Regions from separate parts of the Sphingobacterium sp. Ag1 genome, predicted to be linked through region 1. Evidence: riboswitches for the same ligand, from Rfam matches in the RefSeq annotation. Region 1 holds a riboswitch; each other region holds the start of a gene.
What was found. Region 1 has a riboswitch for thiamine pyrophosphate ahead of pnuC (nicotinamide riboside transporter PnuC). Riboswitches for the same ligand answer to the same signal wherever they lie in the genome.

Region 1 (3,178 bases):
AATCCAAATGTATCCCAATCATAGTGAATCAGTACATGATCCCGATCGACAAAAAATGACTTGATCAGTGGTTCACCCTTTTCATCCAATACGGGTTTTCCCGCCTCCTGAATTGCGGCATTTAATGTGAAGTGGGTTAAATGCGGTGCTCCGGTAGCGTATCTCCAGAAACCACGGAGTCGATAGTGGTCCCCTTCACGCGTAGCAGTACCAGATGCCTGTCCACTACCCCCGAAACAAACCCGATCCGTTTCGAAAATTTGATTTCCTATAAGGGGATCAATAAAACCGACAAAGAGATTTGCTCCTGAACATAACGTGACTGTCCAGGCTAATCCCCCATCCCAATAAGCCAGCTCAGCCAATAAACTGAGTCCTTCAGGTACACTTAACCCCAATCCACCTAATGCACGGGGAACCCAAATCTTAAACCACTTCCGACGGTAAATCAGCTGCAATTGTCCATCTGACAACGTTTTCTGCTGAATTCCTTTTGCCTGATTATCTTTCAGTATAGCGATATCTTCGCTATTGAATTGCATATCTTTCTTCACGTATTATTCTCCTCCAATTAAAATACCCACTAAATGCCATAACAAATAAAAATAACGTCAAGCCCGAATAAAGAAACAGCCCTTTATGGATCAGTAAAGGAATTGCCATCAGATTACTGATATTCAACAATATCCAGTTTTCTATCTTCCGCTTTGCCAATAACCACATCCCTGCCCAAGCTGTACAGGAAACTGCAGAATCCCAAAGCGGTACATCAGAATCTGTTAAGTGTACCAATCCGAAATAAAACAAGAGAAAACCGGCGGCACAAATTCCCCCGACTATCCACCATTCTTTCGGCTCACAGTGTGTTATGGGCGTAGCTACGTCACGACTATATTTCCAATAGATCCAGCCATAGATGCTCATGATCAAATAATAGAGATGTAGCAATATTTCGGCATATAGTTTCGCATGGAATAATACGTATACAGAAATTAAGATCCCAATAATCCCAAAAATGTAATTGATGGATTTATTTTGCCGGGAAAACCAAACTTGTAAAACACCAAAGGATACCCCTAGCCATTCCGCAATGGTGGCCTGTTGAATCTGTTTTATAAAAGCTTCGAGAATTGTTTCAGAAGTCATCGCCTTGTTTATTATTTCGTGTCATTCATAATAAACCTATGGGAGAGAAACGGCTATTTTGATTGAAATTAAATCCCTACGCCAGCATTACCTGGATCAGGTATATAAAAGCGATTGTACAAGGAGGTACAATCGCTTCTATTGGGTATAATCTCAGCCGAGAATGACCACGGTCATTCCAAGCACCCCATAAGTATATTTTCGGTCGAATTGATTATTCTATAGCAATCAATTTCAACGCTTTGTGCGTACGCGTACGCGTTTCTTTACAAAGTTGCGCATCGTCGTTCAATGATTTCCCATGCGAAGGAATCATCTCACGTAGTTTTTTACGGTATTCATCTGATTTGGCACGTTCAGGAAAACATTTCTTCAACAGGCTGATCATAATAGCAACAGAAGTGGAAGCCCCAGGAGACGCTCCTAATAGCGCAGCAATAGAACCATCGGCACTAGACACTACCTCTGTACCGAATTCCAAAATTCCACCTTTCTTTTCATCTTTTTTGATGACCTGAACACGTTGCCCTGCTTTTTCAATGACCCAATCTTCCAATTTAGCTGTAGGCATAAATTGTTTTAAGGACTCCAGTTTATCTTTAGGTGACTTCATGACTTCAGTAATAAGATACTTCGTCAAAGGTAAATTATCAAGTCCGGCTGATAACATCGGACGGATATTAGACAATTTGATAGAAGCCGGTAAATCGAAGTAAGACCCCTGTTTTAAGAACTTCGTTGAGAAGCCTGCATAAGGTCCAAACAATAAGGCTTGCTTGCCATCAATATAACGTGTATCCAAGTGCGGTACCGACATTGGCGGCGCACCGACAGAAGCTTTACCATATACTTTCGCATGGTGTGTATTAATGATCTCTTCATTCACACAACGTAGCCATTGGCCTCCCACCGGGAATCCACCATAACCTTTTGCTTCTGGTATGCCGGATTTTTCCAACAATAACAAGGAGTGACCACCGGCACCAATGAATACAAATTTTGCTTTGATTTCTCTCTTCTTTCCTGTCTTTAAATCTTTGACTTCCACTTCCCAACGACCATCGTCTTCACGATCGATGTCAATTACTTCGTGGTTTAAGGAAATCGAAATATTTTCTTTATTTTCAAGATTTGCGATCAAATCACGCGTCAATGAACCAAAGTTCACATCCGTACCGAGATCCATTTTTGTTGCAGCGATTTTTTCGTCTGCCGCACGTCCTTCCATCATTAATGGAATCCATGATTTCAATAATGTTGTATCTTCCGTATACTCCATTCCCTTAAACAAATTTTGGGTCGTCAACGTTTCCCATCTTGTTTTTAGAAATTTAGCGTCTTTTTCACCAAAAACCGCACTCATGTGTGGAATGCTACGGATAAAATTTTCAGGTTGTGCAATAATGCCTTTATCAACAAGATAGGACCAGAATTGCTTAGACACTTCAAATTGCTCGGCAATTTTCACTGCTTTATCAATCTTGACAGAACCATCTTTCTGTTCGGGGGTATAATTCAACTCGCATAAAGCAGAGTGACCCGTGCCAGCATTATTCCATGCGTCAGAACTTTCAGCAGCCACAACATCCAAACGCTCAAGAATTTCAATATTAATGTCTGGGCTTAATTCATTGATTAGAGTACCCAAAGTAGCACTCATAATACCGGCGCCGATTAGAACAACGTCAACTTCTTTATTTGATTTTTTGCTCATGTTTTTGTGATTGATGCAAATTTAATATAGTTTTTGGTAAACGTCCAAGTCTTTTGTCAAAAAACTGTACTTTTTAGAACCACTTATTCAAAAATACCATTGATTTATTAAAATAATCCTAAGTGAGCGATCGCTTACCGTAAAATTCTAAAATTGTTTATTAAAAACACTCCCCTACTCCAAGATAAACACCAGGTCAGCACACAATGTTTTTCTATTTTAACCCGTTATTTATCGAAAGATTTTGTGTTATAATATAGTTTTAACATTTTTGCAGAACATCGACGGGCAATAGCGTATACAGTAGCTAAAAAAAGA
Region 2 (3,178 bases), on a different contig from region 1:
ATCAATTGCATAGGGACATGGCCCGGCCCTTCGATCATCACCTGAACATCATGTTTCCAGGCGATTTTGGTGAGTTCGCCCAAGGTTTCGAGCTCCGCAAATTGAGCTGCATCGTTTGCATCTGCAATAGCTCCGGGGCGAAGACCGTCGCCAAGTGAAAAAGCCACATCATATTGTTTCATAATTTCGCATATTTCCTCAAAATGGGTATAGAGAAAATTTTCTTTGTGATGAAAAAGACACCATTTGGCCATGATAGAGCCGCCTCTGGAGACAATTCCAGTAACTCGGGATGCCGTGAGATGGATATAACGAAGCAATACGCCGGCGTGTATGGTAAAGTACGAAACACCCTGTTCGGCCTGTTCAATCAAGGTATCTTTGAATATTTCCCAGGTTAAATCCTCGGCCACCCCCTTTACTTTTTCGAGCGCCTGATAGATCGGTACTGTACCGATTGGGACTGGCGAGTTACGGATAATCCATTCGCGGGTTTCGTGAATATTTTTGCCAGTGGATAGATCCATGATGGTATCAGCCCCCCAACGACAGGCCCATACCGCTTTCTCAACTTCTTCCTCTATGCTTGAACTTACGGCGCTGTTGCCAATATTGGCATTGATTTTAACAAGAAAGTTGCGTCCGATAATCATAGGTTCACTTTCAGGGTGATTAATATTATTGGGTATGATTGCTCTTCCAGCGGCGATTTCTTCACGGACAAATTCGGGCGTAATAGCCTTGTTGGGAGTTCGGGCTCCAAAATTTTGCCCCCGATGCTGATGATCCATTCCAGGGGTACTAGCTTCCAACTGCTCAATACGTTGGTTTTCCCGGATAGCAACATACTCCATTTCCGGGGTAATGATGCCTTGCTTTGCATAATGTAATTGGGTGACATTCTTGCCGGCAGAGGCTACTTTCGGTTTGTGGCTATAGGCAAATCGGAGTTCGTCCAACGTTGGATCAGAAAGTCGTTTCTGTCCATATTCAGAGCTGATGCCAGTCAATTGTATGACGTCCTGACGATCCAAAATCCACTGTTCGCGAAGGCGTGGGAGCCCCTTTCGGATATCGATCTGGACGGTGTCATCCGTGTAGGGGCCAGAAGTATCATAGATTGTTACCGGCGGATTAATTTCGATCTGTCCATTCGTTAATTTGGTTGGGCTCAAGGAGATTTGACGCATAGCGACTTGAATAGGAAATAGTTTTCCGGCTACAAAAATTTTCTTTGCATTTGGAAAGGGGGATTGCGTAATTGTTTCAGCTGTCATTTTTTCTGTATTGTGGTGAATTACTCGGTTGATTTTTTTGAAAGGCTATCCGCCCTGAGATGCGGTGATTAAGATAATCTGATCATAAGGCTTAACTGTCGTCGTAGCCCAGTCCTTTTTGGGGATGACTTGGTTGTTGATGGCTACAGCCACACCCTGGGTTTTGCCAGATAATTCCAAAAGTAACAAGCCTTCAAGTGAAGTAAGTGCGGGATCGAAAAATCGAATTTGATGGTTTATTGTAAGTTCCATTCCTTAATTTTTTTGGTAAAACTTTAGGAATGGCTGCACAAAGGCGCAGCAATGCACCTTGTAGACAGCTCACTTTTCCCTACGCCAGTATGATCCGGATCAGGTTCTAAGGGTAAAATCTCAGCCTGCATGAGCAGACACCCCTAAAGTTGCGACTAATATAAGGTTATTTTTATGAAAGTTGCAAGAAATTTATTTTGCTGTCTGAGGTATATCGTGCAGGAAAGGACAGGTCACTATGTGGAAAATATTTGATATATTAGATTTTTAAATCAGCTAAAACAATTTAACAACCACCAAGAATAGTACCTTTTCATGCGTAGGATTTTATTAACAATACTGTTGTGTATAGCGAACAACACTTATGCCCAACCTAGAAGCAACTGCATCGCCGTACAGTTGACGTGCGAACATCTGGTCAATCCATTGGGTATCGACGCAACCCAGCCGAGACTTAGCTGGCGCCTTGAGGACCAACGTAAAGGTGCGGTACAACAGGCTTATCAGATCCTTTTAGGGCAAGATTCGCTGGCACTACTGAAGGAGACGAAAAATAGCTGGGATAGTGGCAAACAGCTCAGCTCGTCCATGTTAGTGCCCTATAACGGCGTACAGTTAAAGCCACAGACCACGTATTTCTGGAAGGTTAAGGTCTGGGATAAGGATGGTATATCAACAAGTTCTAAAATAGCATCGTTCGAAACTGGAATGATGGGAATGGACCTTTGGAAAGGAAAATGGATTAGCGACAATAAGGATATTCATGCGCGAGAAGCGCCTTATTTTAGAACAGAATTTAAGATAAATAAGCCGATAAAGTCTGCGCGCGCGTATATTGCCACTGCAGGGCTATATGAGCTTTCCATGAATGGTCAACGCGTAGGAGACCATCGCCTGGATCCAATGTATACTCGATTCGACCGGCGTACATTATATGTCGTGACGGACGTAACCCGGCAGCTCCAACAAGGAGAGAACGCTATTGGCGTTGTTTTGGGGAATGGCTGGTATAATCACCAACCACTAGCGGTTTGGAACTTTGATAAAGCACCGTGGCGGGCCCGACCAACATTCTGTTTAGAGCTGAAAATCGTTTATACAGATGGTACAGTAGAAACTATTGTTTCAGATAAGCAGTGGAAAACAGCTTCGGGACCAATTAATTATAATAATATTTACACTGGTGAGCATTATGATGCAAGACTGGAAATACCCAACTGGGACAAACCTAAATATGATGATTCAACTTGGCAGGCTGTTCAGTATAGAAATGCGCCATCTGCACATATCGTTTCCCAACAGATGGTACCGATTCGGCTCGTGAAGTCCTATAAGCCCAAATCAGTGACAAAGATAGACCAACGTACTTATGTTTTCGATATGGGCCAAAATATGGCTGGGATTACAAAAGTTAAAGTCAAAGGAGCTGCAGGGACTATGCTACGTATCAAGCATGGTGAACGATTGTCGGCAGATGGGCGTCTTGACCTGTCCAATATCGATGTTTATTATCGGGGCGATAAGGAAAAGGAACCCTTTCAAACGGACATTCTGACCTTAAGCGGTCGTAATGATGAGTTTATGGCAAAGTTCGGTTACAAAGGGTTTCGTTACGTCGAAATTAGCAGTAGTGCGGCAATTGCATTGGA
Region 3 (3,178 bases), on a different contig from region 1:
GTAATACCTATCTGGCAGCAGCCAAATCCATATTAAGCAACAACACACAAGTTGCGTCAAAGAATCCTTCGTCACAATATAATGCCCAACATTTCTTTGACTCCATTGCACAAGTGCAATTTATTCCATCCAGGCAATATGCAGCGGCTATTATCGCCAATACAGCTCTCCCTCTTTACTACAGTCAGCGTAAAAATCAATGTGACGGCACGTACGTCATGCAGCAGTTTTCCGATGAAAATGAGGTGGAAACTGGAGCAATTGTGACGACTGTATATGAAGAAGGCAAAGAGCTCACATCCAACAATCTTTCCGGCGGAAATAATTATTTCAGCAAAAGATGCTATAATCAATTCGGACTTATCGACTCCATACAGTACCTTCAAAACAGCAAATGGAGCAACAGCACCATTTACCGTTATCTCCCAAACGCCATTGTTTCCTACGATCCAACATTACAAACAGCGACAATAGACCACTTGAACAGCAAACTCCAGGTTGTAAAAAGTGAATCCATTCATTTTTTATACCAGCGGATAGATTGGACCATTTACAGTTATGACAAACAGAATCGCATTAACGAAGAGGTGTCGGGCAGAAATGATCAAAGGGAAAGTCGGGTCCGTTATGCGTATAGCGATCCGAAAACAAGTGATTATATACTACGCCAAACCTTCGACCAAAATGACCAACTCACAGCGGAAATCAAGCGATCCTACCGGGCCAACGAAACAGTTGATGAATTCTACTTCAAGGGAGTATTGCAACAAAAATCAATTGTAAAAGATTTGGGAAACTGTACGTATGAAAACTGGAACTATAACGGGCATGGGAAGCTCACGGGCAAATACGTACAAACAAGAAAACCGCAATAGACATAGACCGAAAAGACAGTATACACCCGATGGAACAAAAGTTCTACCTCCTTATACAGTAAAAACGCAGGACAAAATCAAAAAAAGCGGCAAAAGATAGATTTCTGCATTAATTTTGATAGCGATAAATAAACATCGTATTGAAAAAAAGAAAACTGATCAGTCAACAGCACCCCATACTCTATTTTTTTGCAGTATGGGTAAGAAGAATGCAGCGAAAAGCCGTCTGGCTATTTGACGACAAAAAATACAGCACAGTTAAATCAGCTGAAAAACTTCCCTTTCGTATTAAAAAGCATCAGTCTGTATTATTAAAAAAGCTGGGCGAAAATAATATGCAATTGCAGATCAACAAAGTGACCAACCTAAAAATTGCAGCAGCACAGATCAATAGCATTCTGATCAGACCGAAGGAAACCTTTTCATTTTGTAAACTCGTGGGGCTTCCCACCGTAAAGAAAGGGTATCTGCCCGGCATGGAGTTATCCTTCGGTGAAGCAAGGGCGGGTATTGGCGGTGGAATCTGTCAAATATCCAATCTCATCCATTGGCTTGTTATCCATAGTCCACTCACCGTCAGCGAACGTTATCATCACTCCTTCGATCCTTTTCCTGACGATGGTCGTGTTTTGCCATTCGGCAGTGGGGCTACCGTATTTTATAACTACCGTGATTATCAATTCACCAACAACACGCCTTACACCTTCCAGATCAACCTCTGGTTTACAGAGAAATGTTTAGAGGGCGAATTGAGGATCGATCAGGAGCTGGATTTTGCATACCATGTCTTTGAAAAAGAACATCACTTTCTCAAAATAGACAATCAGTTCTTTCGTAAAAATGAGATTTGGCGCGAGAAGTTCTTAAAGTTTCAGGGTGGAAAGATTTTAGAAACAGAACTTTTAACCAAAAATTTCGCCCGAGTCACCTACGTCCCTACCCTGTATACTGAAATTAGTGCCGATCAAAATACGACCGATTAATTCAGCGAGCGAAGTGATCGAAAAATGATAAATATGAAAAGTCCACTTTTTTGTTTAAGTTTGGTATGGCTTTGGGGGTATTCTGTATAGAATTGAGATAGTCCCTTTGAACCTGATTCGGTTTATACCGGCGTAGGGAAAAGCAAAAATCCACTGTACAGCATACTCCTTCTGCACAGGCTATCGCTCTTCTTCCCCCCAAGGCCGCACCGTACATCTTAGCACATGTAAAAGAATGGAAGATTCAATTATCAATTTATTAGCGCAGCTGAGGGTTGAAAAACCCCTTGTACACAACATCACAAACTTTGTCGTGATGAACAATACCGCCAACGCACTTTTAGCCCTAGGGGCGTCCCCTGTGATGGTTCACAGTCCTTTAGAAGTACGCGAAGTTGTCGATATTGCGCAAGCTCTTGTCATTAATATCGGCACCTTGAGTGAAGATACAGCCGAAGCTATGCTGGTTGCTACCGAACATGCCAATACCATTGGACGGCCATGGGTACTTGATCCCGTGGGTGCCGGAATATCGGCATTCCGCAATGATTTATTAGCCAATCTACTTGATCTCAAACCAACGGTTATTCGGGGAAATGCATCAGAGATCATGACGCTGTACAATTTCAACCAACCGAACACAAAAGGAGTCGACAGCACGACAGCTAGTAAGGATGCACTCCGATTTGGCCAATTATTGCAAAAACAAACCGGCTCCATTATCTGTATTTCCGGAGAAGTAGACTATATTCTTTCCGAACAATACAGGGTTGAAGTCTTTAATGGCGCCCCTTTAATGACGCAAGTAACAGGACTTGGCTGTAGTGCTACTGCACTTATTGGTGCATTTCTAGGTGTTACAGACCAATATGTTGAAGCAGCTGTTGCCGGCGTGTCCATTTTGAGCTTGGCTGGAGAACTCGCGGCCCAAAAAGCCACTGGCCCGGGTACCCTACAATTGAACCTCTATGATGAGCTCTATCAGCTCAATGCAGAACGTCTAAAATCAAAGCTCAAGATCAAATGTTATGCGCATTAATCCGCTTTTTCCCTACCCTTTATATTTGGTAATTTCTGAGCGGGACTGTTATCCTCAACATTGGCTCAATGTCGCCGAAGAAGCCATCATTGGTGGAGTCGATCTTATTCAATTACGCGAAAAAGCTGACGATCCGGCCACATTTTTGGATAAAGCCATCCGTTTGAAAAAACTGACCGATCATTACGGTATTCCGCTCGTGATCAATGATGCCGTAGCAATCGCTGCAAAAATCGAGGCATGGGGAATACATGTGGGGCAAAATGATGTGCAGCCGCTCG
Region 4 (3,178 bases), on a different contig from region 1:
CAAGGCGAAAAGACTTAAGATTGAACTCTTTTAACTACTTCAAAATTGGAAAAGCCCTTCATTTCGCCTTCCTTTACCTCAACACTTTCAACAATTGCTCCCTCGGGCCCTTCTTGGCAGAACTCCAACAATGAATCCAGTGCAAAATCATCGCCCTCGCCCTCGATATAAACAGAACCATCTTTTAAATTGACAACAAAGCCCCTAACACCGACCTGATCCGCAACCGCCTTGGTTGTCAATCTAAAAAAGACTCCTTGTACTTTACCTCTTATTGAAATATTCAAATGTTTCATCTGTAACTTATTTTTTCTTCCATCGGTCAGATGGAACTTACCATGACTATAGTTTCGTTATTACAGCCATGGACGATTCAATAAGAGCAAAAGTACAGAAGTTTTAGGGAATTAAATACTACGCTAAACGTTTTACCTTAACATCTTCATTTAGGCGCATGTGTTCCATCCCTTGCAACAACACAATCCCTGGTTTTTTACCCACTTCGAGTGACCCAAATTCATCCTCAATGTTCAACGCGATAGCGCCATTGATTGTAGCCCATTGAATGGTCTGCAAGAAATCGAGATCTTCAAAGTGCGCATGCAATACCTTTAGCTCCTCCAAAATAGACAATGTGTCGTTTGAAGCTAAACTGTCCGTTCCGATTACTAAACGCTGTCCGGCATTCATAAAATTCTGAACCTTTGGTAATGTTCCTTCAATATAAAGATTGGCCTTTGGACAAAGACACCACATCACATCACGATCCATGCGCTCTACAAAATCCAGATCTTTCAGCGAGGTATAGGTATTATGAACCAACAATAATTTATTGGGGTAAGGTAAATAAGGAAGATAAGACTGAATCGAGTTTCTTGCCTGTGCCTTAATCGCATCGGCGTTTTTCCCTATACTTTTATAAAAGTCCAAGAACTCTCCCATTTTATAACGGAACAATTTATTCTCCTCTTCACTTTCTTGATTGTGAATACTGATAATATTTGTTTCCGGAACCATCTTCTTGAATTTTTTGAAAAGGACCTTCGAACAAGAATAGGGCGCGTGCGGCGTAATGGATACATGCCCATTCCTAAACTCCTGCGTCAACGATTTAGCCTCCTTTAACTTAAAGTCCGCTTCTTCAGGTTCAATTCCGAGTACCTCCACAAAGGTGTGATATAGGAGCTGTGAATCTTCTTTCAATTTTGAGGAATTATCGGTGTTGGCATGATCTCCGACTGCGACAATACCATTTTCGTACATCTCTCGATCGGCTTTTGCCATAGCCTCGTCTATTTTTTTCATCGACGCCGACCGCGTTGTCATCACCTTACTGAGAAAGCTCGGAAGCCCTGTACCTTTAGGAACAATACCTTTCATATGCGACAATTCAATGTGGCAATGTGCATTGATAAAACCTGGAATTATCACTCCTTCATATTTCTCAACCTTCGCTTTATCTGAAGGTGTAAATGAAGTTGGGTCATAGATACCTTGAATTACCCCCTCCTCATCCACCGAAACAATGCCATCTTTTATTGGCATTGAAGTAATCGGCAGAATATAATTAGCGCTTAAATACTTTAACATTTTATCTCCTCACTATCAATTTAGTAACTAAAAATTTTTGACCTGTATGAATACATACCCTAGTAGAAAAATTCATGCCAAGGTACCTAAAAAGAACAATAAATACCAAAAACAACAATTTGCACAAAATTTTAACCAAAAAGAAATAATAGCATAAATACCCTCTTTTGTATTTGTCATAAATTACTTCTTTATACTTCATTTCAATTTTAAATTTATATATTCGCAGCATCGAATAGGGGTGCCTTGTTTTGTCAGGAACACAAATAAAGGCTGAGATTATACCCAACAGATTAAATTCTGTACACCTGATCCAGATAATGCTGGCGTAGGGAGAGGTTAGTTAAATAGTGCGGTCATAGTAACCCCTTGCTATGATTTGTTTAACTCAAACAAAATACATTACCATGATCAAATTTTTGATTTGTAGCTCCTTAGCTACTATTTCAAGCCAAATTGCCATTGCGCAACAAAATCTGACAATTAAAGCTGTAGACAATACCAATCAGACCCCTTTGCAGTATGTTTCCATATCCATAGATGGACAAGCATCCTTCGCTGGCCAATCGGACACAAATGGACTGATCAAACTATACCGTATCAATACAGGTAAACACCAGATTCAGGTATCTTCTCTTGGATATAAAACATGGAGCCGAAATGTGGATGTTAAAGACAATTTGGAGCTCACCGTAGCATTAGAACCGAATACCATTCAAATGGAAGAAGTGCTTGTTCAATCTACCCGTGCCAAAAGGAATGCCCCAACAACCTTTAAAAATATCTCCAAAGAAGAAATAACACGTAACAACCTCGGCCAGGATATCCCATTTCTTCTAAATCAGACCCCATCCGTGCAGGTGAATTCCGATGCCGGTGCGGGCATAGGTTATACAGGAATGACGATCAGGGGATCCGACAATCAACGAATCAACGTAACACTCAATGGAATCCCCCTAAATGATGCGGAGAGCATGGGTTCCTTTTTTGTAAACCTTCCCGACTTTGCCTCTTCTACCGAGAGCATCCAAGTTCAGCGTGGTATTGGGACCTCGACGAATGGTGCCGGATCATTTGGAGCCTCATTGAATATTCAGTCCAATACTCTAGTAGAAACCCCTTACGCAGAACTCAACAATTCATTTGGCTCTTATAATACTTGGAAAAATACGGTCAAAGTTGGTACCGGACTAATTGACGACAAATTTGCCTTCAATGCCAGATTATCTCGAATAAGTAGCGATGGTTACATCGAAAGAGGTAGTTCAGACTTACAATCTTTCTATGTGGACGGAGGCTATTATGGCAAAAAACATATTTTAAAAGGAATTGTATTCTGGGGAAAAGAAAAGACCTATCAAGCCTGGAATGGCGTTCCTGAACCATTGATTACAGGAGATCGGTCGCGCATGGATGATTATGCTGATAATGCACTCGAAATTTCCGGTGCCGAGAAGGATCGTTTCATGAACGCTGGCCGGAATTATAACCTATACACGTATAAAAATCAAACAGATAATTATACGCAGAAACATCATCAACTTCATTATACCAATATACTGAACGACAAATTGACGCTCAATACAGC

Region 2: linked by a shared signal. The riboswitch ahead of thiS (sulfur carrier protein ThiS) and the one ahead of pnuC (nicotinamide riboside transporter PnuC) in region 1 are both predicted to bind thiamine pyrophosphate.
Region 3: linked by a shared signal. The riboswitch ahead of thiM (hydroxyethylthiazole kinase) and the one ahead of pnuC (nicotinamide riboside transporter PnuC) in region 1 are both predicted to bind thiamine pyrophosphate.
Region 4: linked by a shared signal. The riboswitch ahead of AAW12_RS16830 (TonB-dependent receptor) and the one ahead of pnuC (nicotinamide riboside transporter PnuC) in region 1 are both predicted to bind thiamine pyrophosphate.

The regions. Positions count from the first base shown of each region.
Region 1 is NZ_LBGU01000044.1:272,022-275,199, reverse strand. Features, by position in the region: gene AAW12_RS21950 (hypothetical protein) at 1-542, opposite strand, end outside; gene pnuC (nicotinamide riboside transporter PnuC) at 529-1,146, opposite strand; TPP riboswitch at 1,202-1,346, opposite strand; gene AAW12_RS21940 (malate:quinone oxidoreductase) at 1,361-2,860, opposite strand.
Region 2 is NZ_LBGU01000031.1:43,162-46,339, forward strand. Features, by position in the region: gene thiC (phosphomethylpyrimidine synthase ThiC) at 1-1,277, opposite strand, end outside; gene thiS (sulfur carrier protein ThiS) at 1,323-1,529, opposite strand; TPP riboswitch at 1,589-1,684, opposite strand; gene AAW12_RS07345 (alpha-L-rhamnosidase) at 1,845-3,178, shown strand, end outside.
Region 3 is NZ_LBGU01000043.1:774,152-777,329, reverse strand. Features, by position in the region: gene AAW12_RS20545 (hypothetical protein) at 1-875, shown strand, start outside; gene AAW12_RS20540 (VanW family protein) at 1,016-1,858, shown strand; TPP riboswitch at 1,922-2,014, shown strand; gene thiM (hydroxyethylthiazole kinase) at 2,094-2,897, shown strand; gene thiE (thiamine phosphate synthase) at 2,887-3,178, shown strand, end outside.
Region 4 is NZ_LBGU01000042.1:181,761-184,938, reverse strand. Features, by position in the region: gene AAW12_RS16845 (acylphosphatase) at 15-296, opposite strand; gene AAW12_RS16840 (amidohydrolase family protein) at 415-1,590, opposite strand; TPP riboswitch at 1,818-1,943, shown strand; gene AAW12_RS16830 (TonB-dependent receptor) at 1,998-3,178, shown strand, end outside.